3 regions of the Clostridium sp. TJA020 genome follow, and region 3 is predicted to be linked to each of the others. Evidence: riboswitches for the same ligand, from Rfam matches in the RefSeq annotation. Region 3 holds a riboswitch; each other region holds the start of a gene.
The links. Region 3 has a riboswitch for S-adenosylmethionine ahead of AC4FQ1_RS06775 (methionine ABC transporter ATP-binding protein). Riboswitches for the same ligand answer to the same signal wherever they lie in the genome.

Region 1 (10,008 bases), 180 kb from region 3:
TCCTGAACCATTTGTTTCAACCTTTATTGAAACTCCCATTTGCTTAGCTTTTTCTTCTAAGCTTTCTGCAGCCATATAAGTATGTGCTATACCAGTTGGACATGCAGTAACTGCTAATACTCTGTATCCTTCTTCTCTATTTTCTTCCTTTTGCTCTGTTTCAAACTTTTCTTTTTCTTTGTTATCTATAAGCTTTAAATATTCTTCTTTACTTTTTGCATTTATAAGTTCATTTCTAAAATCTTCATCCATTAATATAGTTGATAATCTTGCAAGCACATCAAGGTGTAAGTTATTAGCCTCTTCTGGTGCTGCTATCATAAAGAATAATTTAGCTGGTTGCCCATCTAATGAATCAAAATCAACACCATTCTTTACAACTATTGAACTAAGTCCTGCATTTTTTACTCCTTTTGATTTACCATGAGGTATTGCTATTCCTTCACCAATACCAGTTGTACTTAATTCTTCTCTCTTAAGCACTGCTTCCTTGTAAACTTCTTTATCTAATAAGTTTCCTTCCTTATCCATAAGGTCAACTAACTTATCTAATGCTTCTTTTTTTGAAGTTACTTTTGAATCTAACTCAATTCCTTCAATTTTTAAAAGGTCTATTATACGCATAACGTTTCCTCCTTGTTTAACTTATCATTTCAAGTATTTCTTTTACTTTCTCTTTAGTTGCTAAATCTTCTGAGAATGCACTTGCACTTCCTGTTGCAATTCCATATTTCAATGCATCTTTATAATTTTGTTTCATAATATATCCAGCTGTAAATCCAGCAACCATTGAATCTCCTGCTCCAACTGAATTTTTAACTTCTCCCTTAGGAGCTTTATGTTTTAAAACTTCTCCATTTTCATTTATAAGTATTGCACCATCTCCAGCCATTGATATTAGTACATTAATCGCTCCCATATCTTGAAGTTTTTTCGCATACTTAATTATTTCTTCTTCTGAATTTATTGAAACGTTAAACATTTCTTCAAGTTCATGTTTATTTGGTTTTATTAAGAATGGTTTATATTTAAGTACATTTAATAATAAATCTTTTGTTGCATCTACTATAACCTTTATATCCTTATCATTTAAGTGCTTCATTATATTTTCATACATATCTGATGGTAAAGTATTTGGTATACTACCTGCCAAAACTAAAATATCTCCATTTTTTATTTCATCTAACTTTTTATATAAACTTTCTATTGCATATTTATCAATTTTAGGTCCTTGAGCATTTATTTCACTTTCTTCTTTGCTCTTAAGCTTAACATTTATTCTTGAATTACCTTCTTTTAATTTTATAAATTCTGCTATACATCCTGAATTTTTAACTTTCTTTTCTATTTCTTCTCCAGTAAATCCAGCTATAAATCCGAACGCCTTATTTTCTATTCCTAAATTTCCAAGAACTATTGAAACATTTATTCCTTTTCCACCAGGAAATATTGATTCTTCATAAGTTCTATTAACAACTCCTAAATTAAAATCTTTAACCTTCATTATATAATCTAATGATGGATTGAATGTCATAGTATATATCATTTTTAATTATCCTCCAATATTTCTGCATATTTCTTAAACTCTTGATGTTTAAGATTTGTTGTAATTATTGTTGCTCTATCTATTTCTGCGAATGTAACTGCTGATATGTGTTCAAACTTTGAATCATCTGCAAGTATAAAGGCTTTATTACTTCTATTTACAGCTTCTCTTTTTACTAATGCTTCTTGAATATCAGGAGTTGTAAATCCTGAGTCTTTATCAATTCCATTTGTTCCAAAAAAACCTTTAGTAAAATTATATTTCTTTAAACTATCTATAGCCTCAACTCCAATTATAGCTTCTGTAGATAATTTTAATTCTCCACCAATTATATATACCTTACACTTTTTTTGAATTAATTTCTTAGCATGTGCTATTCCATTTGTTATATATATAGCTTTATTTTCAGTTATATAATCTGTCATAAGTTCAGTTGTAGTTCCAGCATCAATATAAACAAAATCACTTTCATTTATAAGACTTGCTGCATATCTAGCTATTTTAATTTTATCATCTACGTTTAGACCTTGTCTTACAATCACTTCATCATCTCTAGTTTCATAAGTTCTAGTTATTGACTTTGCTCCACCATGAACTTTTTTAAGTTTTCTCATTTTATCTAAATGATTCAAATCTCTTCTTATTGTAGATTCAGAAGTATCTAATTCTTTAACTAATTCTGTGACTGTAATTGTATTTTTTTCTTCTAAAAGCTTTAAGATTCTTTCAAATCTTTCTTCAGATAACATTTACATCACCTCTTTGTCTATATAATACAATCATTTTCAATCAAAGTCAATCATTTTCATTCAAAATAATTCAAAGACTTTTTTTACTTTGTATACATAGTTATTTTATGGAAAATACAAATATTTATCTTATACTTAACTTATACTTTTTAAAATAAATTATTCTATAAAATAATTAAAGAAGGTGTTATATTATTATGGTTTTATGTGTAAAATCTAATGAAAAAATTCCCAGATATTTTTGTGATAAATGCTATGATTGTCATAGTGATATTGCAGAAAGTTTATGCAAATTTAAACATAGAGGATGTTGCTTTTATTATCCCTAAGTTCAATTTATTTGATTTACAAAGAATGACTAAATCTAAAGAAGGACAATTAGTCATAAAAAGAATATTAAATAACAAAAACATAAAGATTTTTAATTATTACATCCAAGCAATTGGATATTTTGATAAAATTAACTATGAAAAATTTAAAAACCATACTAGAAGTGATTTATTTAAAGGAACAGATTTATCAATACATTTTAAAGCATGTCCTTTTGTTGAAGATGGTAAAGGATGCTCTATCCCACCTCAATTTAGAACTCCAGTTTGCAATTTCTTTTTATGTAAGGAAATTAAAAATAACCTTAAAGATAAAAATTTACTAAAAGCTTATGAGGATTCAGCTAGAGAATATTATAGATATTATGAATTTGAAAATCAAAATTTAATAGAAGTATTAGAAGAAAATGGATTAACATTAAAGAATAACCTTAAAGAATGTTTAGACTTTTTAAGAAATATAGAATGCTATAAATGTGAGTTTCCAAAATTAAAAAATTTTAATTCAGAAGATTAAAAAGATGCCAGAAATCTGGCATCTTTTTTAAATTATAATAATTTCTTTATTTCTTCTACCTTATTTAACTCTTCCCATGGAAGTTTAACATCAGTTCTTCCAAAGTGTCCATAAGCTGCTGTTTGCTTATATATTGGTCTTCTTAAATCTAAATCTCTTATTATAGCTCCTGGTCTTAAATCAAATACTTTTTCTACTATATTAACTATAGTAGCTTCATCTATTTTTCCAGTTCCAAATGTATCTACTTGAATTGATACTGGTTTTGCAACTCCAATAGCATAAGCTAATTGTATTTCTAATTTATCAGCTACTCCAGCTGCTACTAAGTTTTTAGCAACCCATCTTGCTGCATATGCTGCTGATCTATCAACTTTAGTTGCATCTTTTCCTGAGAATGCTCCACCACCGTGTCTTCCCATTCCACCGTATGTATCAACTATTATCTTTCTTCCTGTTAATCCACTATCTCCTTGTGGTCCACCAACAACAAATCTTCCAGTTGGGTTTATGAAATATCTTGTATTTTCATCTAATAATTCTGCTGGAATTACAGCATTTATAACATGTTCTTTTAAATCTGATTGAATTTGTTCTAAAGTAGCACACTCATCATGTTGAGTTGAAATTACTATAGTATCTATTCTCTTTGGCTTATCATTTTCATACTCAACTGTAACTTGAGTTTTTCCGTCTGGTCTTAAGTATGATAATGTTCCATTTTTCCTTACTTCTGTAAGTCTTCTTGAAAGTCTATGAGCCATAGCAATTGGAGTAGGCATAAATTCTTCTGTTTCATTTGTAGCATATCCAAACATCATACCTTGGTCTCCAGCACCTACTGCTTCAACTTCATCTTTTTCTCCTTGTCTTGACTCAAGTGCTTCATCAACACCCATAGCGATATCTCCTGATTGTTCATCTATAGTTGTCATTACTGAGCATGTATCACAGTCAAATCCATATTTAGCTCTATCATATCCAATTTCTCTAATTGTTTCTCTAACAACTTTAGGAATATCAACATAACAGTTAGTTGATATTTCTCCCATAACCATTACCATACCAGTAGTTGTACATGTTTCACAAGCAACTCTAGCATGTGGATCCTTTGCTAATATAGCATCTAATACTGAATCTGAAATTTGGTCACAGATTTTATCTGGATGTCCTTCTGTAACTGATTCTGATGTAAATAATCTTCTCATTCCTTTTTCCTCCGAATTTTCTAATATTTTTACAATAAAAAAAACTCTTCGATAAGAAGAGATTGTATTCTAATCTTTCTTATCTTGTAGTATAAACTACTGGAATTAGCACCACACATAATATTTAAATATTTGTAGGTTGCTGGGCTTCATAGGGCCGTCTCCCTCCACCTCTCTTGATAAGAGCTTCTTTATTTAATTATTTTACTAATCGCAATTTTAACACATAGATTTTTAATAGTCAATATTTTTATATTGTATTATTTTAATTAAATATATAAATCCATTAAATTATATTTAAATTTAATCGATTTATACTGAGCTGATTATATTATCTATATTCATTTTTAATTCATTCCAATTTTTTATAAAATTATTTAATTTATTTATTCCCTCTTCAGTTAGACTATAGTATTTTCTTTTTGCACCAACACCAGAATCCTTAATAGTTGCAGTTAAAAATCCGGACTTTTCCAATCTTAAAAGTAAAGGGTACATAGTTCCCTCTGAAGCATTATCGAACCCATATTCTTTTAAAGTTGATATTATTTCATATCCATAAGTTTCTTTCTTATATATTATAGCTAATATGCACCCTTCTAATGTTCCCTTAAGCATTTGTGTTTTTTTATTCATTTATATCAACTCTTTCTTTATCCCTCTTCTTTTTTTATATTCTTTCTCATTAATATATTCATTTAATTCATATAAAATCCCAAATGGTAATACTAAAAAATATATTTTTGTATCAATTAAATTTATTTGCGGAACTATTGTCTTAACAGTTATTATTATAGCAAATGAAATCATAGAAAATAAAATAATGAATTTTATTAATTTGTTATCTATTTTTTTAAAATTTACATCAGATTTGATTTTATAATTCTTTATAGAATCTTTTTTTATCTCTGAAAATACTAAATAGCAAATTATACTTATTATTAAATTTGAAATTAATTGATTAATTGTAAGATTATAATTTAAAGTAAACCTTTTATCTTTGAATAAAGTTATTCCTTGAGTAATTAAATAATTTATAGTAAATAAAACAGCCATGGATATTAAAAATACTTGAACTTTAAAATTATTTATTATTTTATCAAATCTACTATACTTAGATTTTATTTCATTAATTATATTATCACAAAATTGTATATAATTATCTCCTATCAAATAATTTATATCTTTATTATCATTCTCTGCCTGTATAATCATATCCCCTATTTCTATTAAAGTTTCTTCTATATCTATATCCTTTAAACCTGATAATCTCATATATATTATAATTTCTTCATATATTCTTTTATCTTTCTCTCTCATTAATCGACTTAACTTATTTATTTCTTTTAAATATACACCCTTTATACTCATCTTATTCACTTCCCTTATAAAATCTATTTATAATTATATATACATTGTATTACAAGGTATATACTTTGTCAAACAAGGTACTAAGAAAAATAAAAAAGCACTAAGAATACTCTTAGTGCTTGGTGGTGGAGGAAGGATTCGAACCTTCGAAGTCAACTGACAACAGATTTACAGTCTGCCCCCTTTGGCCACTCGGGAACTCCACCTAATTTGGAGCTGATGATCGGACTTGAACCGATAACCTGCTGATTACAAGTCAGCTGCTCTGCCAATTGAGCCACATCAGCGCATTTATTTTTAACTTTTAAAGTTTGTGGTGGGCACAACAGGGTTCGAACCTGTGACCCCCTGCTTGTAAGGCAGGTGCTCTCCCAGCTGAGCTATGCGCCCACAAATAAATGGTGGTGGAGGAAGGATTCGAACCTTCGAAGTCAACTGACAACAGATTTACAGTCTGCCCCCTTTGGCCACTCGGGAACTCCACCATCTTTTAAAGTTTTAAGTCGTTTGGCTTACTCGCTCAACCGACAATAGTTAGTATATAGTTAACTCATATTTATTTCAAATTAAAAACTATGCCATTTAACAGAATTATTTTTATTTAACTTTAAAATTCTATCTTTTTCACCATTTTACTATAAAACTTACATTATACCAATTGTTCTAATAATTCTATATTTATATATGGTGAAAGTATCTCTTTTACTTCATTGTAATCCTTTTTTGTAAGCCTAAGCTTAATTATTTTAAAAGCTTCACTAACTCCTCTAAATTCATCTTCATTTTTAATACTATTTTTTATTTTTTCTCCATCAACTGTTGATATCTTTTTTGCAACAGACAATAACTTAGTTTTATCTTTTAAACTTAGACTTTCAAATATCTCATTTTTATTTACATTAAATATTTTTACGCTCGCTTCGCTTGATTTACCTTCATTGTTATGATTAATATCTTTTTTTATTTCTTCATTATAGTTTAATTTATTATCTTTCTCATTTAGTAAATTTTCTTTTTTATTTTTAATAGATTCATCACTTAATTTTGATTTATCCCCTTTATCTTTAATATTATCCTTACTAACAACATCATTCTTTTTATTGTCTTCTATATTTTTCTCATTACTACCTTCCCCTACATTATTAACTCTTGATTTTTCTATATCAATAATATTATTGCTAGGAGTCCAAAAGCTAATAAAATAAATAGTCAAGGATGTTGCCATTGCTAGTAAAATTGTTATTACTAATTTTTTCATATTTATGTACACCTCCTATATTAGATATTGTCCATTTTACTTTTTCTTATTCATATCTTCTATTCTATATTTTAATTTCATATATATATTTCAAGGAGGTGTATATATGGAAAAAAAGGTTCATTACAATGACCCTTTTGCTTACTATACAATTGCTCAATCTATACTAGAATGCTTCTCTGAAAATTTAGTTATTGTTTGTATAGGTACTGACAAATGTATAGGTGATTGCCTTGGGCCTTTAGTCGGAACATTATTAAAAGAAAGTATGCTACCAATTCCTGTTTATGGTTCAATTGACTCTCCAATTCATGCATTAAATATAGATAAAAAATTAAAGTCTATATTATCTGACCATCCTAACTCATACATTATAGGTATAGATGCTTGTTTAGGTGAAGAATCTTCTATAGGTGAAGTTCACATTCGAGATTTTCCTATTAGGCCTGGAAAAGGTGTAGGAAAATCATTACCTGATGTAGGTCAAAAATCCATAGTTGGTATTATAGATTCAAATGAACATGCAGATTTATTTTATAAACGCTCAATAAGACTATCATTTGTATTTGATATTGCAAAAGTTATTTCAAAAGGTATTTTACATGCTTATTATGAATACAATTATCAAGAAAAAAAAACATTATAAATACCCCTATAAAAGGGGTATTTATAATGTTACTCTATTAAAACTACTTCTTCGCGATTTACAATTTTATCTAATTTATCAATATATCCTAAAACAGAACCTGTACCTTCTGCAACAGCTTCAATTGAATTCTCTGCAACTTTAACTGAAACGCCTGTTTCTACCTCTATGAGTTTATCTAATCCTTTAAGTAATGAACCTCCACCAGTCATTAAGATTCCTTTTTCAATTATATCTGCTGATATTTCAGGTGGTGTCTTCTCAAGTACTAACTTAACGGAATCTACTATCAAATTAACTGTATCTATTAGAGATTCTCTTATTTCTGTTGAATTTAACATAATCTCATCTGGCAACCCTGTTCTTAAATTTCTACCTTTAACTGAGATTTTCTCTTCTGCAGAATTATCAAAAGCTGATCCTATTTCAATTTTAATTTGTTCTGCTGTTTTTTCACCAATCATTATTTTATATTTATTCCTTACATACTTTATAATAGCTTCATCAAACTTGTCTCCTGCGACTTTTATTGATTTTCTAACTACTACTCCGCCTAATGATATTACTGCAACATCACAAGTTCCTCCACCTATATCAACTATCATATATCCATCTGGCTTAGTTATATCAAGGCCTGCGCCTATTGCAGCTGCAAGGGGTTCTTCTATAAGATGAACATTTTTTGCACCAGTATTTCTTGCTGCGTCCATAACAGCTCTCTTTTCAACTTCTGATGCTTGTGATGGTATACATATCATAACCTTTGGCGCCATTATCTTTTTGCTTCCACAAGCTTTTCTTATTAATTCTTTTAACATTTTTTCAGTCATATCATAATCTGATATAACTCCATCTTTTAAAGGTCTAACCGCAACAATATTTCCTGGTGTTCTTCCAATCATTTTTCTTGCTTCTTCTCCAACTGCTAAAACCTTTCCATTATTTCTATTAATTGCAACAACTGAAGGCTCCTTTAATACTATACCTTTTCCTTTTACATAAACTAATACAGTTGCTGTTCCCAAATCTATCCCTAATTCACTTCCTGTTTTCCAAAACCACATTTTAAAATCCACTCCTAATTTATTTATATATTAGAAAATTTTACACTTTTAATATAAAGTAAATTATATATTGAATGTGGATTTAATTCAACTTACTTATTTAACTTTAAGCTTCTTAATAATAGTCTATTCAGCTGATTTATATTTCATTTTAGTAGCTTTTCCACCTCTTATATGACGCTCTGCTTTATTAAGTTCTAAAATATTATGAGTCTTTTCAGCAATTATAGGGTTTATTTTAGGTAATCTTTCGGTCATATCTTTATGAATAGTGCTCTTACTTACTCCAAAAACTTTAGCAGTCTTTCTTATTGTTGATTTCGAATCTATTATATATTGTGCTACTTCTAAAACTCTTTCTTGAATATAATCTTTCAAGAGTACTACCTCCTTAAATTTATATTAACCAGCCATATTAAAATGGCTGATTAATATTTTTCACCTAATTATTTTTTATAATTAAAGTATTTTAATGGATCTACTTCTGTGTATTTGTTGTTCTTATTTAATAAAACTTTTAAATGTAAAAAGTCTTCTTTAACACACATCTTTAAAGTGCTTGATGTATTACCAATTTTTCCAATTTCTTGACCTTTAGTAACTTTATCACCTTTTTTAACTTTTAATGCTTTATCTAAATTTGCATAAGATGTTTTCATTCCATTTGCATGTTTAACTACAACAGTAACGCCATAAGTAACATCATTTTCAACAATTTCATCAACAACTCCAGCTTCAGCTACTTTTACAGGGGTTCCAAGTTTTGCTTTAACAGATATTCCACCATAGCTATAACTTGAATCTCCTTTTTCTCCATCTTTTACAACCTTTCCATCCTTAAATAGGTATGGTTCGTTATGACTTTGTAGTAATATTCCATCTACAGGTTTAGTAAAATTCATTTTATTAGTATTTCCTACAGCCTGACTTGTTTGTTTATTTTCTTCTTTCTTGTTGTTTTGTGTACTATCAACTCTTTCGGAATTCTCCATAACACTATCAACTTTTCCTTCTTTATTTTCCTCAACATTAAGTGTTATCTCTTGTTGTGATTGAGTTTGTGATTGATCTTCTTTATTATTTGTTGCACTTTTTATTGCTATAGCTCCACCTATAGTGATTACACATAATCCAACAAATAACGCTACATAAAAACCTTCTTTCTTAAAGAAGTTTTTTACACCTTTAAATTTTTCATTTAATCCATTTGATTTTTTGTTCATAATAAACACCTCCTTTTCGTATTGTGTCCATAATATGAAAAATAATACATTTTTAATAAAAATTATAATAAAAAGAGTGATATTTGATTTTTAATCA
Region 2 (10,008 bases), on a different contig from region 3:
GCAATATTATAATAAATATTAAGCTTTTCATATATGGCTTTAAATGCTTAAACAGCTTTAACATATATTTTTCACTCCTTAACTTAATTCGGTTTTATTTTCTTTTAAATTATTTTTTACTTTATTTAATAAATATTGCAAAGAATTAATTTCATCTTTAGTGAAATTATTCAAACATATTGAATCAATTTCTGATATAACTTTTTTTAAATTTGTACATGCATTTAATCCTTTTTCTGTTAAATGGATTCTTGAAATTCGTTGATCATTAGAATCTATGCTTTTTGATACAAAACCTGCTTTTTCTAATCTTCTTATCATGACAGTAACAGTTGCAGGTTTAATTTTTGTTTTTTCTGCAATTTCTTTTTGGCTTATACCATCATTTTTGTATATAGTGAAAAGAACAGGGGGTTGTCCTGGATATAAACCTTCTTTTTCTAATGTTTTATGACTAAGAGAAAAGTGACCTCTTAAAACATCTCCTAAAAGTTTATAAAAAGGAAAATTAAATTCATTATCCATAAAATACTCCTTTCTAAATTAGTTAGACGACTAATTATTTTTATATTTTAATATCAATCTATACAAAAATCAATAGATAAAAATTAAAAAAATTTAATAATATATTATATAATTTAATTGTATTTTGTGAGGTGATTATATGAACTATGTATATATAATAATGTGTGGAGATAATTCATTATACACAGGTTGGACAAATAATTTAGAAAAAAGATTTATGATGCATTGCGAAGGAAAAGGTGCTAAATATACTAGAGGTAGAGGGCCATTAAAATTAGTATATTTTGAAGAATTTAAAAATAAGAAAGATGCTATGAGAAGGGAATATCAAATAAAGAAGATGAAAAGAGAACAGAAACTTATTTTAATAAAAAGCTTAAATAAATCTATAGAAAATTAAAAAACTTGTAGCAAATTTTGGAGAAAAAAGTATTTTAAATATATAGACAAAATATAAATTTATGATAAAATTACAAAGAAGGTATAAAATTTGAAAAAGTAGGAGTGTGATATATATAGAATTTAAAGTGTATAATTAGTCTAGAAGCGCCAGAACTTAAATTTGTTTAAGTTGACGAGGTTGGGGAGTTATCGAAATTTTCGGCGGGTGCCCCACGGTATTTACACTACCGATAACGGCTAGCAAAACTATGAAGCAATTTATAGGACAAATCTAGCTTGGTGTAAAAACTTCAATTTAAGATTTTTTTAGTCCTAGGATTATTATGCCTTCTTTCAATTTTGCTAGGATAATTCTTAAAGAAGATGACAATTAAATATTATTTGTGAAGAAAGAAGGAAGATTTTTTATGTGCGGAATAGTAGGATATTTTGGAAATAAACAAGCAACAGACTTTTTAGTAGAAGGATTATCAAAGTTAGAGTATAGAGGATATGACTCAGCAGGAGTTGCTGTTATATCTAATGGAAAGATTGAAGTAAAGAAGCAAAAAGGACGTCTTTCAAATCTTGAAGAAAGTTTAAATAAAGCTCCTATTAATGGAACAATAGGTATTGGTCACACTAGATGGGCAACACATGGAGCGCCATCAGATACTAATTCACATCCACATTTAAGTTCTAAAGGAGATATTGCTGTAGTTCATAATGGGATTATTGAGAACTATATAGAACTTAGAGAATTCTTAAAAAGCAAAGGATGTACTTTTATATCAGAAACAGATACAGAAGTTATACCAAACCTTATACAGTATTATTATGAAGGAGATTTATTTAAAGCTGTAGTTAGAGCTACAAAAGACTTACAAGGAAGTTTTGCTATTGGTGTTATTTCAAACAATGAGCCAGATAAGCTTATTGCAGTAAGACAAGATAGTCCATTAATTGTTGGTCTTTCAGATGAAGAAAATTTTATAGCTTCAGATATTCCAGCAGTTTTAAATAGAACAAATAAAGTATATCTTTTAGAAGATAATGAGTTTGTTGTTATAACAGATAAAGGTGTTGAACTTTTAGATGAAAATGGAAATAAGATAGATAAAGATGTATATGAAGTAACATGGAGTGCAGATGCTGCTGAAAAGGGTGGATTTGATTCATTCATGTTAAAAGAAATACACGAACAACCAAAAGCAATTAAGGATACTATGACTTCAAGAGTATCAATGGATCATGAAATTGTTTTTGATGATTTTAAAATTACAAAAGAAGAACTTGAAAATATAGATAGAATATATATGGTAGCTTGTGGTACAGCATATCATGCTGGACTTATGGGTAAGTATTCAGTTGAAAAATTAGCAAGAATACCAGTTGAAGTTGATATAGCTTCAGAGTTTAGATATAGAAATCCATTAGTTACAGAAAAGTCATTAGTAATTGTATTAAGTCAATCAGGAGAAACAGCAGATACTTTAGCAGTATTAAGAGATTGTAATAAAATAGGTGCTAAAACTCTTGTTGTCACAAATGTTGTTGGAAGCACAATGTCAAGAGAAGCTGATCATGTTATATATACTATGGCAGGTCCTGAAATTTCAGTAGCTTCAACTAAGGCATATACTACACAAGTTGTAATAATGCATACAATAGCAATGTACTTTGCTCAATTACTTGGAACTTTAAAAACAGAGGAAATAAATAAGTTAAAAGAAGAATTATTAATGATTCCTGGAAAAATAGAAGACTTATTAAATGATGCTGACAAAGTTAAAGCAGTAGCAGAATCACTTAAAGACGAAGATGATATATTCTTCTTAGGTAGAGGAATGGATTTTGCTCTTGCATTAGAGGGATCATTAAAATTAAAAGAAATATCATATATTCATTCAGAAGCTTATGCTGGAGGAGAATTAAAGCATGGTCCAATTGCTTTAATTGAAGAAGGAACAAAAGTTGTTTCAGTTCTTACTCAAAGGGATCTAATGGATAAGATGATAAGTAATGTAGTTGAAATAAAATCAAGAGGAGCTATAAACTTTGGAATAACATTTAGAGGAAGCGAAAAAGCTCAAGGGGTTTTAGATGAAGTACTATTTATACCAGAAACTATAGATATGTTTGCTCCAATTCTTGCAGCTGTTGAGTTACAATTATTAGCATATTATGTAGCAAGTCTTAAAGGATTTGATATAGATAAGCCAAGAAATTTAGCTAAATCAGTTACAGTTGAATAATGCTCAATAAAGATGTATAATATCTGAGTTGAGATAAATTTCCAATAAAGATAAGGAGTGGGTTTTTTATGAGAGATGAATTAGTAAGATTAATTAAAGAGTATAAGGATACTGGCAGATGTTTGAAATCGGGTTTAGAATGGATGCCTGATAATGAAGCTGCAAAATCCAAAATTGATATAATAAATATGGTCATTGAAGATTTAGAGAATATAATTAAGTAAATTAATTTAAAAGCTTATGCATTTTTGGCATAAGCTTTTATTTTTATAAATTTTAAAAATTATTTTAATAGTTAGTATATAATTTAGGTTCATAATTTAAGAAAGTTTTTATTAAAAAATATGTATTTAATACTATACAGGATTAAATTAAATAAAATAAAGTAAGAATTTATTTTAAAATGACAATGCGTTGCTGTATGATAATAATATAATGAATAATAAGAAGGAGCATTAAACATGGTTAATATATCAAATTTAATTTTCAAAATATTAGAGTTAGCTATATTGATATTTTTAATTTATATAAAAAAAGATGATTTAGAAGAAGTTTACGGTGAAGAATTTAATAAAAAATATCCTAATAATTTAAATAAATTCTTATATGTATTTATATTATTTTTATGTTTATTATTTTTCACATTAAGAGGGATTGATTCTTGGCTTTATAATGCATTTACTAATTTGATTTTAATGTTAATATCTATGATATTTTTATTAAAATCAAAAGAATATATAAAGTCTGTTAAATTAAGAAAATATGCTATTAAAGAACTTTTACTTTCAGTAATAATAATTATAGTAATTTTAAAATATTTTTTAATAGAAGCTTTTAGTAAAATTATTTAATTATTTTTATAGACAGGGGAAAAGATAATGAACAATAAGAGAGATATTAGAAGATATATTTTAGATAAAAGAAATAAAATTAGTAATATAGAAAAAGAAAAACTAGATAATGAAATTATATATAAATTTATAAATAGTGATGAATACAATGAGTCAAAAGTTATTTTTTCTTATATAGGATTTGGTTCAGAAATAGACACAGAGATAATAATAAAAGATGCATTAAATAAAGGAAAAACTGTATGTGTTCCAAAAGTAAAAGGAAAAGATATGTTACTTATAAAGATAAATTCATTAAATAATTTAATAAGAAGTAATTATGGAATATTAGAGCCTAGTGAAAATGAATCTAATATGAATATAAAAGATTTGGACTTAATAATTATGCCAGGAGTAGCTTTTGATAAATTTAAAAATAGAATAGGGTATGGTGGAGGATATTATGATAGACTTTTATGTAGTTCCAATGTAAATATTAATAAAGTTGTATTAGCTTATGATTTTCAAGTTTTAGAACATATATCAACTGAGGAACATGATATAAAAGTAGATAAAATAATAACAGAAAAAAGGATAATTAAATAATAAATTGCATTAAAAAGAGCTTAGAATTTCTAAGCTCTTTTTTAAAATTATCTTTCTTTATTAGCAATTTCCTTAAGTAATCTAGCTTTGAAGCTTTCAAAATCAATTGAACCTTCATCATCATTTTTTCTACTTCTTACTGAAACTGTATTGTTTTCAGCTTCTTTTTCTCCAACAACTAAGATGTAAGGAGTTCTTTCAAGTCTAGCTTCTCTAATCTTATAACCAAGTTTTTCAGCTCTATAGTCTCCTTCAACTCTTACACCGTTATTTCTTAAATCTCTAACGATTTTTTCAGCATAGTCATTATATTTATCTGATAATGGAAGAACTTTTGCTTGAACTGGTGCAAGCCAAGTTGGGAATGCTCCTGCATATTTTTCAATAAGCATTGCTAAAGTTCTTTCGTAACATCCAATTGATGATCTGTGAATTATATATGGACGTTTCTTTTCACCATTTTTATCAATATAAGTCATGTCAAATCTTTCAGCTAAGGCAAAGTCTATTTGTACAGTTATTATTGTATCTTCTTTTCCATGTACATTCTTAAATTGAATATCAAGTTTTGGTCCATAGAATGCAGCTTCATCATCAGCTTCAACGTAATCTATATTTAAGTGATCTAATATATTTCTCATTATATCTTGAGTATTTTCCCAAGCTTCTGGATTATTTATATATTTTTCAGTGTTATTTGGATCCCATTTTGAGAATCTATAAGAAATATCTCCATCTATTCCTAAAGTACTCATTATGTAATCAATTAGGCTTACAACACCTTTAAATTCTTCTTCTAATTGTTCAGGAGTACATACAATATGACCATCTGCTAAAGTAAATTGTCTAACTCTTATAAGTCCATGCATTTCTCCTGATGATTCGTTTCTAAATAGAGTAGAAGTTTCAGCAAATCTTACAGGAAGATCTCTGTAACTATGTTGCTCTGAATTATAAATTGCATATTGGAATGGGCAAGTCATAGGTCTTAAAGCAAATACTTCATCATCTTTATCTTCATCACCTAAAACGAACATTCCATCTTTATAGTGATCCCAGTGTCCTGAAATTTTATAAAGGTCACTTTTTGCCATTAGAGGAGTTTTAGTTAAAACATAACCTCTTTTTTCTTCTTCATCTTCAACCCATCTTTGAAGAGTTTGAACTATTCTAGCTCCTTTTGGCATTAATAGAGGAAGTCCTTGACCTACATTTTCATCAGTAGTGAATAATTTTAATTCTCTACCAAGTTTATTATGATCTCTTTTTTTAGCTTCTTCCATAGCTTCTATATGAGCTTCTAAATCTTTATTTTTTAAGAATGCAGTTCCATAAATTCTTGAAAGCATTTTATTCTTTTCGTCACCTTTCCAGTAAGCCCCAGCACTTCTTAAAAGTTTTATAGCTTTCATTGGTTTAAGTGACATTATATGTGGTCCTGCACAAAGATCAGTAAAATCTCCTATCTTGTAGAAAGATATTACTTCGTCTTCACCTAAGTCATTTATAAGTTCAACTTTATAAGGTTCATCTTTCATAAGTTCTAAAGCTTCATTTCTTGGAAGTTCAAATCTTTCTATTTCAGGGTTTTCTTTAATTATTTTTTTCATTTCAGCTTCGATTTTAGCTAAATCTTCTGTTGAGAAGGCACCTTCTTTATCAAAATCATAATAAAAACCATTTTCTATTGCTGGTCCTATAGCGATTTTTGTATTTGGGAATAACCTTTTTACAGCATAAGCTAATACATGAGAAGCTGTATGTCTTAAAGCATCTTTTCCTTCTTGTGAGTCAAATGTGCAAAGTTCAAGCTCGCAATCTTCATTTATTGGTTGACGTAAGTCAACAACTTTTCCATCAATTTTAGCACAAAATGTGTTTCTAGCAAGACCTTCGCTAATATTTTTTGCTACTTCTAATACTGATACATCATTTTCAAATTCTTTAATTGATCCATCTTTTAAAGTGATTTTAACCATTTTAAAAAACTCCTTTCTGAAATTTATTTTAAACTTAAATTTAATTACTAAATAAAAAAACTTCGTCTCAAAATTTAGAGACGAAGTATAATATCCGTGGTTCCACTCTAGTTACTCTTAAAAATAAAGAGTCACTTTAATATGTCGTAACGTGACAATTACGGGCTGGATTAGAGCCACTCCGAGGTAGTTTTCAGCTAAGCTTATATAAAAACACTTACAGCTAATGTGTTTTCTCTCTTAATATAAGGGGTTAACTTACTCTTCTCATCAATGCGTTTAATATAAATTTATATAAAATAATTTATCTTAATTATAATCATACAATTTTAAGATGTCAATAAATGCTTTCACAAAGTTCTTCGATTTCTATATTTTGCAATAATTCTTCAGAATAATATGCTTTTCCCATCAATATAAAAATAATTTCCTCTTTTTTATAGCCTTCTTTGTATAATTTTAAGTCTTTTGTCAAACGCTTAATTATATTAGTTGATGCATTTAATATTATACAAAGTTCTTTAAATGAATAAAATCTTTTTGGTAATAGCTTGTATAATTTTTTTTGAAAATTAATTTTATAAAATATATCTGTTTTTAGACAATGATGGGGCCCTTTTTTTCCACGATGATGTTCAGGACATAGATACATATAATTTAGCTCTATATCAAATCCTCCCTCACTTCTATGAACTATATGGTGGATATCGGCTTTTTTATTGCATATTTCACAAAAATACAAATGATTAACCTCCTTAAAGTTTTATGTTATTTACAGAATATTAATATAAATATTTATAAAAATCAAGAATAGAAACAATAAAAAGTAGTATAATATACTATATAGGGTGTATTGTATAGCATATACTTTATAGTATATTATATTGAGATTTATGAGGAAAGGTGATATTTATGAAGGATAATTACAATTCATTCAGTTTTTGGGGCAAAAATGTAAATGATTGCAATGCTGTGAGAGGGCATGCATTCACACATGAAATGCCTAATTCAAAGTCTGTATATATACATGCTTTGATTTTCTCAAATAAAAATGGGATAGAGAGTTTGTATTCATACTTCCCAAATTCCAGAGCCCTTTTAGGTTATCTCCAACATTCATTTATGCAAAAAGCCTTTTATAATTGGGCAAATGGTACAGAAAAATTAATTATGAAAGTACCAGTTTCACCAACAAAAGAATTAATTAATAACTTATATTCTAAAGGTAAAATCACAAAAAAAGAAAAAGAAATTATGAAAGAACAGTATGATGAATTAAGTTATATGTGGGATAAGCCAGAAGATGAAATTTTAAATGAACTTAAAACTTTTACAAGAAAGTTCAATAAAGCTTGGCTTGGAGATAACAGCAAATTTTTGTATATAAAAGTATTTAAAAGAGCTTCAGATTTAGCAGATTTTATAAAAGATTCAGTAATTATGACTGGAAAATGTGAAGAGTTTAAAAATACTATTGGAATTTCAACAGAAGATTTTGTTGAGATATCACATAAAATTTCTCATGATAAAGAAGCAGCTAATGTATTTAGAAAGGTAATACTAGATAAACTAACTGAGGTATTATAAATAAAAAAGTATAGGATAAAACTTAAATTTTATCCTATATTTTATTTGATTAAAGGTATAAATAGGGATTTATGAAAATAAAAATATATTGACATTAATGGTTAGTACTTGTTACAATAAATTAAAAATTAAATAAAGTCTTATCAAGAGTGGTGGAGGGACTGGCCCTTTGAAACCCGGCAACCTACTAAATAATATAGGGAAGACTATAATTTTTCAATGTAATTAATTTTGCATTGGAAATTTGTCATACGATAAATTATTTGGTGTGGTGCTAATTCCAGCAGTTAAATACTGATAGATAAGTGGTGTTTATATAGAGTTTATAAAGCTTCTGATTTCTATCAGAAGCTTTTTTTATTAAAATTAAAGGGGGATTTTAAATTGAAAAATAATAAAACAGGTAGTGTATTGGCATTAATGCCATTATTAGTATTTATAGTTTCATATGTTTCAATATCTTTAATAGCAAAAGATTTTTATGCTGTATCTGTAATAATTCCATTTCTAATTGCAGCAGTTACGGCTTTGATTATGAATAATAAAATTAGTTTTGAGGAAAGATTACATATTTTTTGTAAGGGAGCAGGTAATCCTAATATAATTTTAATGATTTTAATATTTATATTAGCAGGAGCTTTTGCAAGTGTTGCGAAAGCTATGGGTGCAGTTGAATCAACAGTAAATTTAGGACTTTCTGTATTACCTCCAAATCTGTTAATTTCAGGTATATTTATAGTAGCTTGCTTTATAGCTCTTTCTGTAGGGACTTCAATGGGAACTATAGTTGCATTAGTACCAATAGCACTTGGTATATCTGAGAAAACTGGAATTGCGGTTGCTTTAGTGGTTGGCGCAGTAGTAAGTGGAGCTATGTTTGGGGACAATTTATCAATAATATCTGATACAACAATTGCAGCAACAAGAACTCAAGGTTGTGATATGAGAGATAAGTTTAGAATGAATTTTAAGATAGTTCTTCCAGCAGCTATAATTACAGCAATTATTTTTGCTTTTATAACAAGAGGAACACAAGGATTTAGTTTAGGAACTTATGAATATAGCATTATAAAAATAGTTCCTTATATAGGTGTTTTAGTAGCAGCTCTTTTAGGTGTTAATGTTATCTTTGTTTTATCATCAGGTATAATATTAGCCGGTGTTATAGGTATACTTACTTCAAGTTTTGATATAATTGGATTATTTCAAAATTTAGCTACTGGTATTAGTGGGATGAGCGAGCTTATAATAATTTCTTTATTAATATCAGGAATGATAGCTCTTATTGAATACAATGGTGGTATAGAGTATATACTTAACAAAGGAATGAAAAAATTCAAGACAAGAAGAGGAGCGGAGTTTGGAATAGCAGCTCTTACGAGTTTGGTTGATATATGTACAGCAAATAATACTATTGCAATAGTAACAGTTGGACCTATAGCTAAAAATATATCAGATGAATTTGACTTAGAGCCAAAGAGAATTGCAGGAATTATGGATATGTTTTCATGTGTATTCCAAGGAATAATCCCATATGGAGCACAACTTATATCAGCATCATCACTTGCTGGAGTATCTGCATTTCAGATAATGGGGTATTTATATTATCCATATCTTATGGGAATATCAGCTGTAATTGCAATATTTATATATTGGGCAAGAAATAAAGAAGCTAATATTGAAAAAGAAAATTTAAATTTTGTTGATAGTTTATAAATTATTTATATAAAAATATTTATAAAGAAAGAACACTATTTTAAAATAGTGTTCTTTTAATTATTTTAAAGTAACTAAGCATATACTTTGTGATGATATTCCAAGTCCCTCACCAGTAAAACCTAAACC
Region 3 (10,008 bases):
ACTAGAGCAACTAATGATATTAAAAGAAAATAAAATATATATAAATAAGAAGATAATCCTTATATTTTTATTTAATCTCATATACACACCTGCTTTTTAAGTACAATAAACATATTGTATTCTAAATATAATAAATTAATACTTTATAGTAATATTTTATCATAATTAGCAATTTAAAAGTATTTGTTTTGATTACATTTACATTTCGATTTTGTAAGAAATACACAATAAAATTCCTGAGTTTTATAAAAATATAGGAATTTTTAGTTATTTTACGACAAATATAGTAAAAAAATATTTAACTATAACTGAATATAAACATATTATAAATAAATATGATAAAATATAAATATTAAAATAAAATGGTTAATAATGCTATATGGGTAGGCTAACTAGGGAGGAAGAGTTAATGTATATAGTAGATATGTTTTTAGATAATAGAGCATCAAGGTATGTTACGTATATTTGGCAGTCACTTAGTGATAAAGGAATAGATTCTAGTTTAATTGATACAGAGGGATTATTTCCACATATAACTTTAGCAATTTATGAAGATGTAGATGAGAATAGATTTATAGCAAAAATGAAAGAATTTAAAAATAAATTAAAGAGTATAGATACAAGATTTGATGCTATAGGTGCCTTTCCAACTACGGGGACATGCTTTGCAAAGCCAGTAGTAACTGAAGAAATTATTAAGATGCATAGGGAATATTATGAATTTTTTAAAGAGTTTAATGATACAGCAAGAACTTATTATTTGCCTGGAAAGTGGAATCCACACTGTAGTTTAGCAATAGGATTAAATAAAGAAAAATTAAAAGAAGTAATGAATTTTGTTATAGATATTTATGAACCTTTTGATGCCAGTTTAGAAGGTATAGCATTATACAAAGTTGAGATGGAAAACGGAAAATTTACTGATAGCATAAGATTATTTTAAAATTTATATTTGCTGTAATAAAATTTTTATTATAAATTTTTAAATAATGTTGAATAAACATTTATTTTTTAGGGCAATATAATAATGTAATCAAGGAGTGAAAACTTAGACAATTGATTACAGGACACTGCTTATTTGATAAGTGGTGTCTTTTATTTATAAAAATATTATCAAATTATGAAAATTTAATATTAATGAATAATTGTTATTGACAAAGATAATGGTTAGGAATATAGTATTAATATGATAGTTCGCATAAGAACTATTTTAAATTTAGGAGATGATATTATGAAAGATTTTATAAAAGTTAATAAAAGAACTTTATTATTAATAGCTGGTTTAGTATGGGGATTCGCAGGTTTTAGGGTATTTACTATAGGTATAGGAGATGTAGAGTCACATCATGGAAGCTTTATATATAGCATCATATTTGCAGCAATAATATTTTTTGTATTTTTTAAATTTATATTTAGTAAAATGTTTAAAAAACATACAACAAGAATAATAAATAGTGAATTAAAAAAGCATTGTGCATTTTCATTTTTTGATGTTAGAAGTTATTTAATAATGGGCTTTATGATATTCTTTGGTATAACTGTAAGAAGTATTGGAATATTTAATCCAGTGTATGTTGGAACATTTTATATAGGATTAGGTTTTGCATTATTTATGGCAGGAGTTCTTTTCCTTATAAGTTCATTTAAATTTTCAAGTACTAATTTAAAATTTAAAATGTAACTTTAGGAGTTTTTAAAATGAAATGTGATTCATTCGAAATAGCTATGCTAATTAAGGAAATATACTCAAATACAGTTAATATAATAAGTGATAATTTAAAAGATAGTGGTCTTACTTATCAACAAATTATGGTTATAAAATTAATAGCACATAATGGACAAGTTAATATTTCTAAAATATGTGATGAGATGTCATTATCTAAGGGAACAGTTTCTGGAATTGTGACTAGATTAGAATCATTAGGGTATATAAATAAAATTAAAGATCCTAATGATAAAAGAAATACTTATATTGAATTTTCGAAAAAGGGTATAGAATTTGCAAAAGAATTTAAAAAAACAATTAATGATAGTTTTGAAAATGTATTTGAAAATTTTACAGACGAAGAATTAGCTAATTTAAAAGAAAATTTAATATTTACTAAAAATAAAATAAAAAGATAAAAAGGATATTTTAAAATATCCTTTTTTAATGCATTAATTTAATTATTTAAAACCTTACATGAATTTAGAAGTATTTTATAATATAATTGGTAAATAATTGTTTGTATTGAAAATGAAAAATATTTATAATTATATGGAATTTTAAAGATAGATTTATTTTATATATGTTGGGGAGGAATAAGGGTTATATGAATAAACATAAAAGAGAAACTATAATGATTGGGGTAGGACTTATAGCATTATCACTATTTTTACATTACCTTCATTATTTAGTTTTTAGGGATTTACATCATACTTTGATATTTTTATTTGCTGATATAGCATTTATACCAATGGAAGTATTTTTCACAGCATTTATAATTGAAAAGTTATTAGAAAATCGTGAAAAAGAACATAGAATGGAAAAGTTAAGTATGATAAAAGGGGTTTTCTTCTCAGAATTTGGAGCAGACCTTTTAGAAGAATTTGCAAAAGGGGATAAAGATATTAAAAATCTTGCAAATGTAGCAATAGTTAATAAAGATTGGAGCAAAAAGGATTTTAAAGAGCTTGAAGATATTATGGATAAACATGATTTTTCAGTGGATATTAAAAAAATAGATGTGGAAAAAGTTATAACTATTTTAAAATTAAAAAAAGAAATGTTAATATCTTTTATAGGAAATGAAGCCTTAATGGAGCATGAGATATTTTCAGAGTTACTTATGTCATTATTTCATCTTTTAGAGGAATTTGATGACAGGTATTATAATCTTATATGCAATTGTTGTGATGAGTCTCATATAGAAAAGGATATAACTATAGCATATGAGCAATTAAGTAGAATATGGGTTAGGTATATGAAACATTTAAAGGGAGATTATCCTCAATTATTTTTAAAAGCAATGCTTCATAATCCATTTGATACTAGAAGTGTTGAAGAAAAACTTAAAACATGTGGATTAATTTGTAAAACAAAAAATTAAGATAAAAAAAGGCTTTTTCAAATTTAGAAAAAGTCTTTTTTATATCTTTAGTAAAGTTGTTGTATTATATAACCTTCGGTTTTAAATGTATCTTTAATTGTATTTATATGATCTTCACCATTCGTTTCAACTGTAACTTCAAGTAAAGTATTTCTAAGTTTATTAGCGGCTTTAAATTGATTATGTTCAAGTTTAACAACATTTGCACGAAGATTTCCAAGTATTCTAGTAATATTATTAAGTTCACCAGGAGCATTTGGAAGCTCTATAGTAAAGCAGAATAGTCTTTTTCTAGAAACTAATGCACTATTAATAAGTGAAGTAATAGTAAGCATGTCTATATTACCACCACTTATTATACAAACAACATTTTTATCTTTTATATTAAGCTTGGATAAAGCAGCAAGTGAAACTGCTCCAGATGCTTCAGCAACTAATTTTTGTTTTTCAATTAATGCTAAAAAAGCATCAACAATTTCATAATCAGTAACTGTTACAACTTCATCAACATAATCTTTTATAATTGAGAAAGTAAGGTCTCCAGGTGATTTAACAGCAATACCATCTGCAATTGTACTTACAGAAGGAAGTGGAGTTAATTTACCTTTTAAGAAGCTTTGCTCCATTGCGTTAGCACCAGATGCTTGAACACCTATTATTTTTATGTTAGGATTAATTTCTTTTAATGCTAGTGATATACCGCTTAATAATCCACCACCACCGATTGGACAAATCACTACATCTACATCTTTAAGGTCTTCAATTATTTCAAGACCTATAGTACCTTGTCCATATATTACATTTATATCGTTAAATGGGTGCAAAAATACAGCACCTTCATCTTTTTCTATTTGCTTTGCAAAGTTATATGCATCATCATATACTTTACCATTTAATATAACGTTTCCACCTAAGTCTTTAGTAGACTTAACCTTTAAATATGGAGTAGTTGTTGGCATAACTATGGTTGATTTTATTCCCATAAGATTTGCAGCATAAGCAACTCCTTGAGCATGATTACCAGCTGATGAACATACAACACCCTTTGATTTTTCTTCATCAGTTAGACTCATCATCTTATTTAACGCACCTCTTAATTTATAGGCGCCAGTCAATTGTAAATTTTCACATTTCATATAAACATTATTGTTGCTTTTTTCAGAGAAGAATTTACTATAAAGTAATGGTGTCTTTACAACCACATCTTGAATTTTTTCTCTAGCAGCTTTAATATTATCTAAATGCATACATAACACCTCTCTCATGTATTATTCTCACAAACATTATAACATTTTTGTAAATTTTTGAGTCAAGTATTTTTTAAAAATAATTAAAATATTTAGACTTTTTAAAAAAATTAACCTATAATAAAGAAAATGATATAAATTGGAGGGGATTTTTATGGATAAAAAAATAATAAAAACTGATAAGGCACCAGCTGCCATTGGACCATATTCTCAAGGAATTAAAATTGGAAATTTAGTTTATACATCAGGACAAATTCCAATAAATCCAGAAACTAAAGAATTAGTTACAGAAATAAAAGCTGCAACTAAGCAAAGTTTAAATAATATAAAGGCAATACTTGAAGAAGCTGGAACAAATATGGATAAAGTTATAAAAACTACAGTTTTTGTAAAAGATTTAAATGATTTTGTAGCTGTTAATGAAGTTTATGCTACATTTTTTGAAGGAGAACCACCAGCAAGAAGCTGTGTTCAAGTAGCTAAATTACCATTAGATGCAAAAGTTGAAATAGAAGTAATTGCATTAGCTTAAAAGTAATAGAATATTAAATTTTTATGCTTTTTTAAACAATATAATCAACTTATTCATTAATTACAAATTTTGTGAATAAGTTGATTATTTTTTGTGAAATTATAAGTAATACAATTTATATTGGTTAGAATATGTATTATTATAAAAATATAAATTGCTTATATCAAAAAAATACTTTATAGAAAGGAAATAGGTATTTATGGATATTTTACTTATGAAAATAACAATTAGAGCATCTTGGGTAAATTCTTTAAAGGAAAAAAGGATGATTGTAAAAAGCATAACTCAAAAATTAAAAAATAAATTTAATATATCTGTTGGTGAAGTAGATAGACAAGATGAACACAAGATGGCGGTAATTGGTATATCAGCAGTTTGCACAGATGTAAAAATAGCTCATTCTATGAAAGAAAAGATTATAGATTTTATTGAAGAAAATTGTGATGGTGAAATTGTAGATATTGAAGAGGAAACAGAAATATTCTAAGTTATGAAGTTATTAAAACTTAAATTTTGAAAGTTATTTAATAAATAAAATTGTAACAGTTTTAATTAATAGACATAGATTATTTATATAAAAAATATTTATATAGAAAACTATTTATATAAAAATTTTTAAAACTTATTGACAATAAATGTATAAGATATTATATTATTATACAAGAAGTTTGAAAATGAAATATTAGGTTCTTATCAAGAGCGGTGGAGGGACTGGCCCTATGAAGCCCGGCAACCTATGTAATTAGTAATGATTTAAAGTTATTACTTTATATGTGGTGCCAAATCCTGCAAGTATTCATATACTTGATAGATGAGAGAGTAATTTTATAGGGCAAGTTATACTTATATGCGCTAGAGATATTATTCTCTAGCGCATTTTTATTTTAAACTAATACATTAAAAAGAGATTTTTAACAAAAAGGGGGTATATAGGTTTGATAGAAATAAAAGGATTATCTAAAACATTTGGGGATTTTAAAGTTTTAAATAATATATCACTTAACATTAAAAAAGGAGATATATATGGAATTATTGGACATAGTGGAGCTGGAAAATCAACTTTACTTAGATGCTTAAATGGTCTTGAAAAATATGATGAGGGTAGTTTAAAAGTTATAGGAAAAGAAATAAAAAATTTAAGTAAGGAGGATATCAGAAATATTAGAAAAAATTTGGGGATGATTTTTCAAAGTTTTAATCTTTTAGATAGAAAAACAGTATATGAAAATATAGCATTACCTCTTGAAGTTTGGGGATATAAAAAAGATTATATAAATTTAAGGGTTTTAGAACTTTTAAAATTAGTTTCACTAGAGGATAAAAAAGATAGTAAACCAAAGGAATTAAGTGGAGGCCAGAAGCAAAGAGTAGCAATAGCTAGAGCTTTAGCATTAAAGCCAGAAATTTTACTTTGTGATGAAGCAACATCAGCATTAGATCCAAAAACAACAAAAGATATATTAGCACTTTTATCAAAAATAAATAAAGAATTAAAAATAACAATTGTTGTTGTAACACATCAGATGGAAGTTGTAAAAGATATTTGCGAAAATATAACTCTTTTAGAAGGGGGAGTAGTTAAAGCACAAGGAAAAGCTTCAGAGTTATTTTTAAAACCAGGAGTTTCTCTTAGAAAATTTTTAGGAGAAGATGATGATACTTTACCAGAGGAAGGGGTTAATATAAGAATATTTTTTCCAAAAAGTTTTTCTGAAAATGCAATTATAACAAAAATGGCAAGAGAGATGAATTTAGATTTTTCGATTGTTTGTGGAAGACTTGAAAAGTTTGGAGATGATGTTTTAGGAAGCTTAGTAATAAATGTTTCGGAGAAGGAAAAGGAAGATGTAATAAATTATCTTATAAATAAAAGTGTTGAATGGGAGGTGATTTAATGTTTAATGAAATATTAGTAGCTACGATAGAAACTTTTTATATGGTTATATTATCAACAGTTTTTGCTTTTATAGGGGGATTTGTAATTGCAATAGTTTTAACTTTAACAGCAGAAGATGGTTTAAGGCCAAATAAAAGTGTTTATAGAATTTTAGATTTTGTGGTAAATACCCTTAGGAGTTTTCCTTTTGTAATACTTATGGTAGCGCTTTTTCCATTAAGTAAATTTATAATTGGGACAACTATTGGAAAAGAAGCTATGATAGTACCACTTTCAATTGCAACAGCACCTTTTATAGCAAGAATAATTGAAGCTTCACTAAGAGAAGTGGATAAGGGTGTTATAGAGGCAGCAAAATCTTTTGGAGCAACAGACAAACAAATAATATTTAAAGTTATGTTTAAAGAAGCAATGCCAAGTATGGTTTCTGGACTTACTTTAACTATAATAAGCGTTATTGGATATTCAGCTATGGCAGGGGCAGTAGCTGGTGGTGGACTTGGAGATGTAGCAATAAGATATGGATATCATAGATATCAAACTGAATATATGATAGTAACTATAATAATTTTAATAGTTATAGTACAAGGATTACAATGTCTTGGTAATTATTTTTATAAAAAACTTTCAAAATAAAATATAAGCAATAAATAAAGAGGGGGAATTTAACTATGAAAAGAAAAGGATTATTAACAAGTATATTAATTGGGGCGTTATCATTATCATTAGTAGCATGCGGAGGAAATAAGTCATCAGATGATAAAACAATAACTATAGGTGTATCGCCTGTACCACATAAGGAAATTGTAGAACATATAAAACCACAACTTGAAGATTTAGGATATAAAGTTGTGATAAAAGAATTTACTGATTATGTAACACCAAATAAAGCACTTTCAGAAGGAAGTCTTGATGCAAATTATTTTCAGCATATTCCATATTTAAATGAACAAAATAAGGCAGAGAACTTAGGACTTAACTATACTGAAAAAGTGCATCTAGAGCCATTAGGTTTATATTCAAAAAAGATTAAAGGTATAGAGGAACTTAAAGATGGAGCTTTAATAGCAATACCAAATGACCCATCCAATGAAGCAAGAGCCTTAAGGCTTTTGGAAGGAAAAGGACTTATAAAAATTAAAGAAGGAGAGCTTGTAACTCCAAAAGATATAACAGAGAATAAAAAGAATTTACAATTTAAAGAGTTAGAAGCAGCTTCAATACCAAGGTCATTAGAAGATGTAGATGCTGCTGTAATAAATGGTAATTATGCAATTGATTCTGGATTTTCAGTTAAAAAGGATGCCTTGATAATTGAAGATAAAAATTCAAAAGCAGCTGAGCTATATTCAAATATAATAGCTGTAAGAGAAGATAATAAAGATAGTGAAAAAATTAAAGCATTAAATAAAGCTTTAACATCTGATGAGTGTAAAGAATTTATAAATAGTAAATATGATGGGGCTGTAATACCTGTATTTTAATGATAGAATAATTTTAATTTATATATTTTATAAATTAAGATATTATCATAAAATGTAAATTTAAATTTTAATATTAAAAAATTATTAGTTAAAATAGAAGAATTTAATGTAATATATATTAAATGAAGCTAAATAAGGTTAAATTTATTCCTTATTTAGCTTTTTTTTTGTTATAATTTCATTATACAAAAACATATGTAAAATTTAAAAAGGATATTTGGGGAGGAAAACTTTATGAATATATCAAATGTATTAGTAAGTCTTACTGGAAATGATATTTTAAGTATAATAAATGATTTTGTAAAAGTTGACGGTTTATTATTAGATGAAGTTATAATAGATGAAAATATTTTAATTAGAGGAAGCTTTACTAAAATAATAAAAATAAAATTTGAAGTTACTTTAGATGATTTAAAAGTGGTAGATGGAAAGGTTAATGGAAGATTTTCTAAATTAAAAGTATATAAACTTGGAATGATTAGAATGATTAGAAGTTTATTACTTAAATCATTATTAAATATTTTTGGAGATATAGGAATAGAAGAAAATAGAGATGAACTTATTATAAATGTAGATGATTTATTAAAAGGTGTTCCATTTTTAAAAATAAATGTAGAAGAAATATTTTTTAAAGATAAAATGATAAATGCAACTGTAAAAAATGTGGATATAAATATTAGTAAATTAAACTTAAATAAAGGGAAAGAAGAAGTTAAAGAAGAAAATATAAATGATGAAAAAATTTTAGACAATAATATAAGCGAAGAAGAACTTTCATTAGAAGAAAATATAGGATTAAATGAAAAAATAGAGAATGAATTTATAGAAGAAGATGAAATAATAGAAAATAAAGCAAATGATTATTATTCAAAAGGAAGAGATGAAGTTAAAGAAAAATTAGAAAATAAACTTCCAGAGAATGCAAAAGATTTTTCAGAATATTTATTTTTAATACCAGATTTATTAGCACTTGTATTAAGACTTCTTAAAGATAAGAGAGTTCCTATAAAAACTAAGGTTTCAGTATCTGCTTCTATTGCATATATAGTATGTCCAACTGATATGATACCAAGTAATATACCTTTTATAGGTAAAATTGATGATTTAGCAGTTTTATTTTTTGCACTAAATAGAATTTCAAAAGAGGTACCTTTAAATGTATTATTAGAAAATTGGTCAGGTAAAGAGGAATTAATTTTAGTTTTAAGAAGTGGTCTTGAATATGTAACTAACTTTACAGGAGCTAGAAATATAGAAAAAATTTATAGTGTTTTTGAAGAATTATCTACACTTTAATAAAGGAGATTAAATAAATGGCAAAGTTTTATTCAGTATATAAAGGAAAATCAGGAGAACCTAAAATATTTACTTCATGGGATGAATGCAAAAAAGAAGTAATAGGATTTAAGGGAGCTATATATAAAAGTTTTAAAACTATGGATGAAGCGAAGGAATTTATACTTCTTAATGCTGAAGGAAAAGGTAGAGATTTTAATTTTTCAAAACCAAAAATAGTGAGTGAAACATCAAGGTTAAATAAAGAAGATAGAGAATTAGATTTAAAAGATTCTTTAGTTATATATGTTGATGGAAGCTTTTCTTTAGAAAAGAAAAACTTTTCTTATGGACTTGTAGCAACAAAAAATGGTGAAGTTATATATGAAGAAAATGGAGCTGGAAATGATGAAAAGGCTATTCCACTTAGAAATGTTTCTGGAGAAGTATTAGGATCAATGAAAGCAGTAGAATATGCTATAAA

Region 1: linked by a shared signal. The riboswitch ahead of metK (methionine adenosyltransferase) and the one ahead of AC4FQ1_RS06775 (methionine ABC transporter ATP-binding protein) in region 3 are both predicted to bind S-adenosylmethionine.
Region 2: linked by a shared signal. The riboswitch ahead of AC4FQ1_RS10040 (Na+/H+ antiporter NhaC family protein) and the one ahead of AC4FQ1_RS06775 (methionine ABC transporter ATP-binding protein) in region 3 are both predicted to bind S-adenosylmethionine.

Annotation. Positions count from the first base shown of each region.
Region 1 is NZ_JBZEFC010000003.1:336,132-346,139, forward strand. It holds gene AC4FQ1_RS07550 (PTS fructose transporter subunit IIABC) at 1-624, opposite strand, end outside; gene pfkB (1-phosphofructokinase) at 641-1,546, opposite strand; gene AC4FQ1_RS07560 (DeoR/GlpR family DNA-binding transcription regulator) at 1,549-2,295, opposite strand; gene AC4FQ1_RS07565 (hypothetical protein) at 2,515-3,141, shown strand; gene metK (methionine adenosyltransferase) at 3,174-4,349, opposite strand; SAM riboswitch class I at 4,426-4,535, opposite strand; gene AC4FQ1_RS07575 (PadR family transcriptional regulator) at 4,662-4,985, opposite strand; gene AC4FQ1_RS07580 (hypothetical protein) at 4,986-5,720, opposite strand; tRNA gene AC4FQ1_RS07585 (tRNA-Tyr) at 5,841-5,926, opposite strand; tRNA gene AC4FQ1_RS07590 (tRNA-Thr) at 5,932-6,007, opposite strand; tRNA gene AC4FQ1_RS07595 (tRNA-Val) at 6,035-6,110, opposite strand; tRNA gene AC4FQ1_RS07600 (tRNA-Tyr) at 6,120-6,205, opposite strand; gene AC4FQ1_RS07605 (hypothetical protein) at 6,370-6,978, opposite strand; gene yyaC (spore protease YyaC) at 7,085-7,624, shown strand; gene mreB (rod shape-determining protein MreB) at 7,654-8,688, opposite strand; gene spoIIID (sporulation transcriptional regulator SpoIIID) at 8,815-9,066, opposite strand; gene AC4FQ1_RS07625 (peptidoglycan DD-metalloendopeptidase family protein) at 9,135-9,911, opposite strand.
Region 2 is NZ_JBZEFC010000006.1:71,661-81,668, reverse strand. It holds gene AC4FQ1_RS10090 (ABC transporter ATP-binding protein) at 1-64, opposite strand, end outside; gene AC4FQ1_RS10085 (MarR family winged helix-turn-helix transcriptional regulator) at 79-525, opposite strand; gene AC4FQ1_RS10080 (GIY-YIG nuclease family protein) at 665-925, shown strand; gene glmS (glutamine--fructose-6-phosphate transaminase (isomerizing)) at 1,335-3,161, shown strand; gene AC4FQ1_RS10070 (hypothetical protein) at 3,230-3,385, shown strand; gene AC4FQ1_RS10065 (hypothetical protein) at 3,623-4,012, shown strand; gene AC4FQ1_RS10060 (5-formyltetrahydrofolate cyclo-ligase) at 4,040-4,597, shown strand; gene thrS (threonine--tRNA ligase) at 4,645-6,576, opposite strand; T-box leader at 6,650-6,859, opposite strand; gene AC4FQ1_RS10050 (HNH endonuclease signature motif containing protein) at 6,914-7,318, opposite strand; gene AC4FQ1_RS10045 (hypothetical protein) at 7,489-8,163, shown strand; SAM riboswitch class I at 8,301-8,471, shown strand; gene AC4FQ1_RS10040 (Na+/H+ antiporter NhaC family protein) at 8,548-9,879, shown strand; gene ispF (2-C-methyl-D-erythritol 2,4-cyclodiphosphate synthase) at 9,940-10,008, opposite strand, start outside.
Region 3 is NZ_JBZEFC010000003.1:159,370-169,377, reverse strand. It holds gene AC4FQ1_RS06815 (hypothetical protein) at 1-81, opposite strand, end outside; gene AC4FQ1_RS06810 (2'-5' RNA ligase family protein) at 410-943, shown strand; gene AC4FQ1_RS06805 (hypothetical protein) at 1,232-1,681, shown strand; gene AC4FQ1_RS06800 (MarR family winged helix-turn-helix transcriptional regulator) at 1,699-2,124, shown strand; gene AC4FQ1_RS06795 (MJ1433 family protein) at 2,313-3,089, shown strand; gene ilvA (threonine ammonia-lyase) at 3,137-4,336, opposite strand; gene AC4FQ1_RS06785 (RidA family protein) at 4,491-4,868, shown strand; gene AC4FQ1_RS06780 (DUF503 domain-containing protein) at 5,068-5,355, shown strand; SAM riboswitch class I at 5,556-5,686, shown strand; gene AC4FQ1_RS06775 (methionine ABC transporter ATP-binding protein) at 5,804-6,763, shown strand; gene AC4FQ1_RS06770 (methionine ABC transporter permease) at 6,763-7,401, shown strand; gene AC4FQ1_RS06765 (MetQ/NlpA family ABC transporter substrate-binding protein) at 7,437-8,249, shown strand; gene AC4FQ1_RS06760 (YkvA family protein) at 8,484-9,545, shown strand; gene AC4FQ1_RS06755 (ribonuclease H1 domain-containing protein) at 9,563-10,008, shown strand, end outside.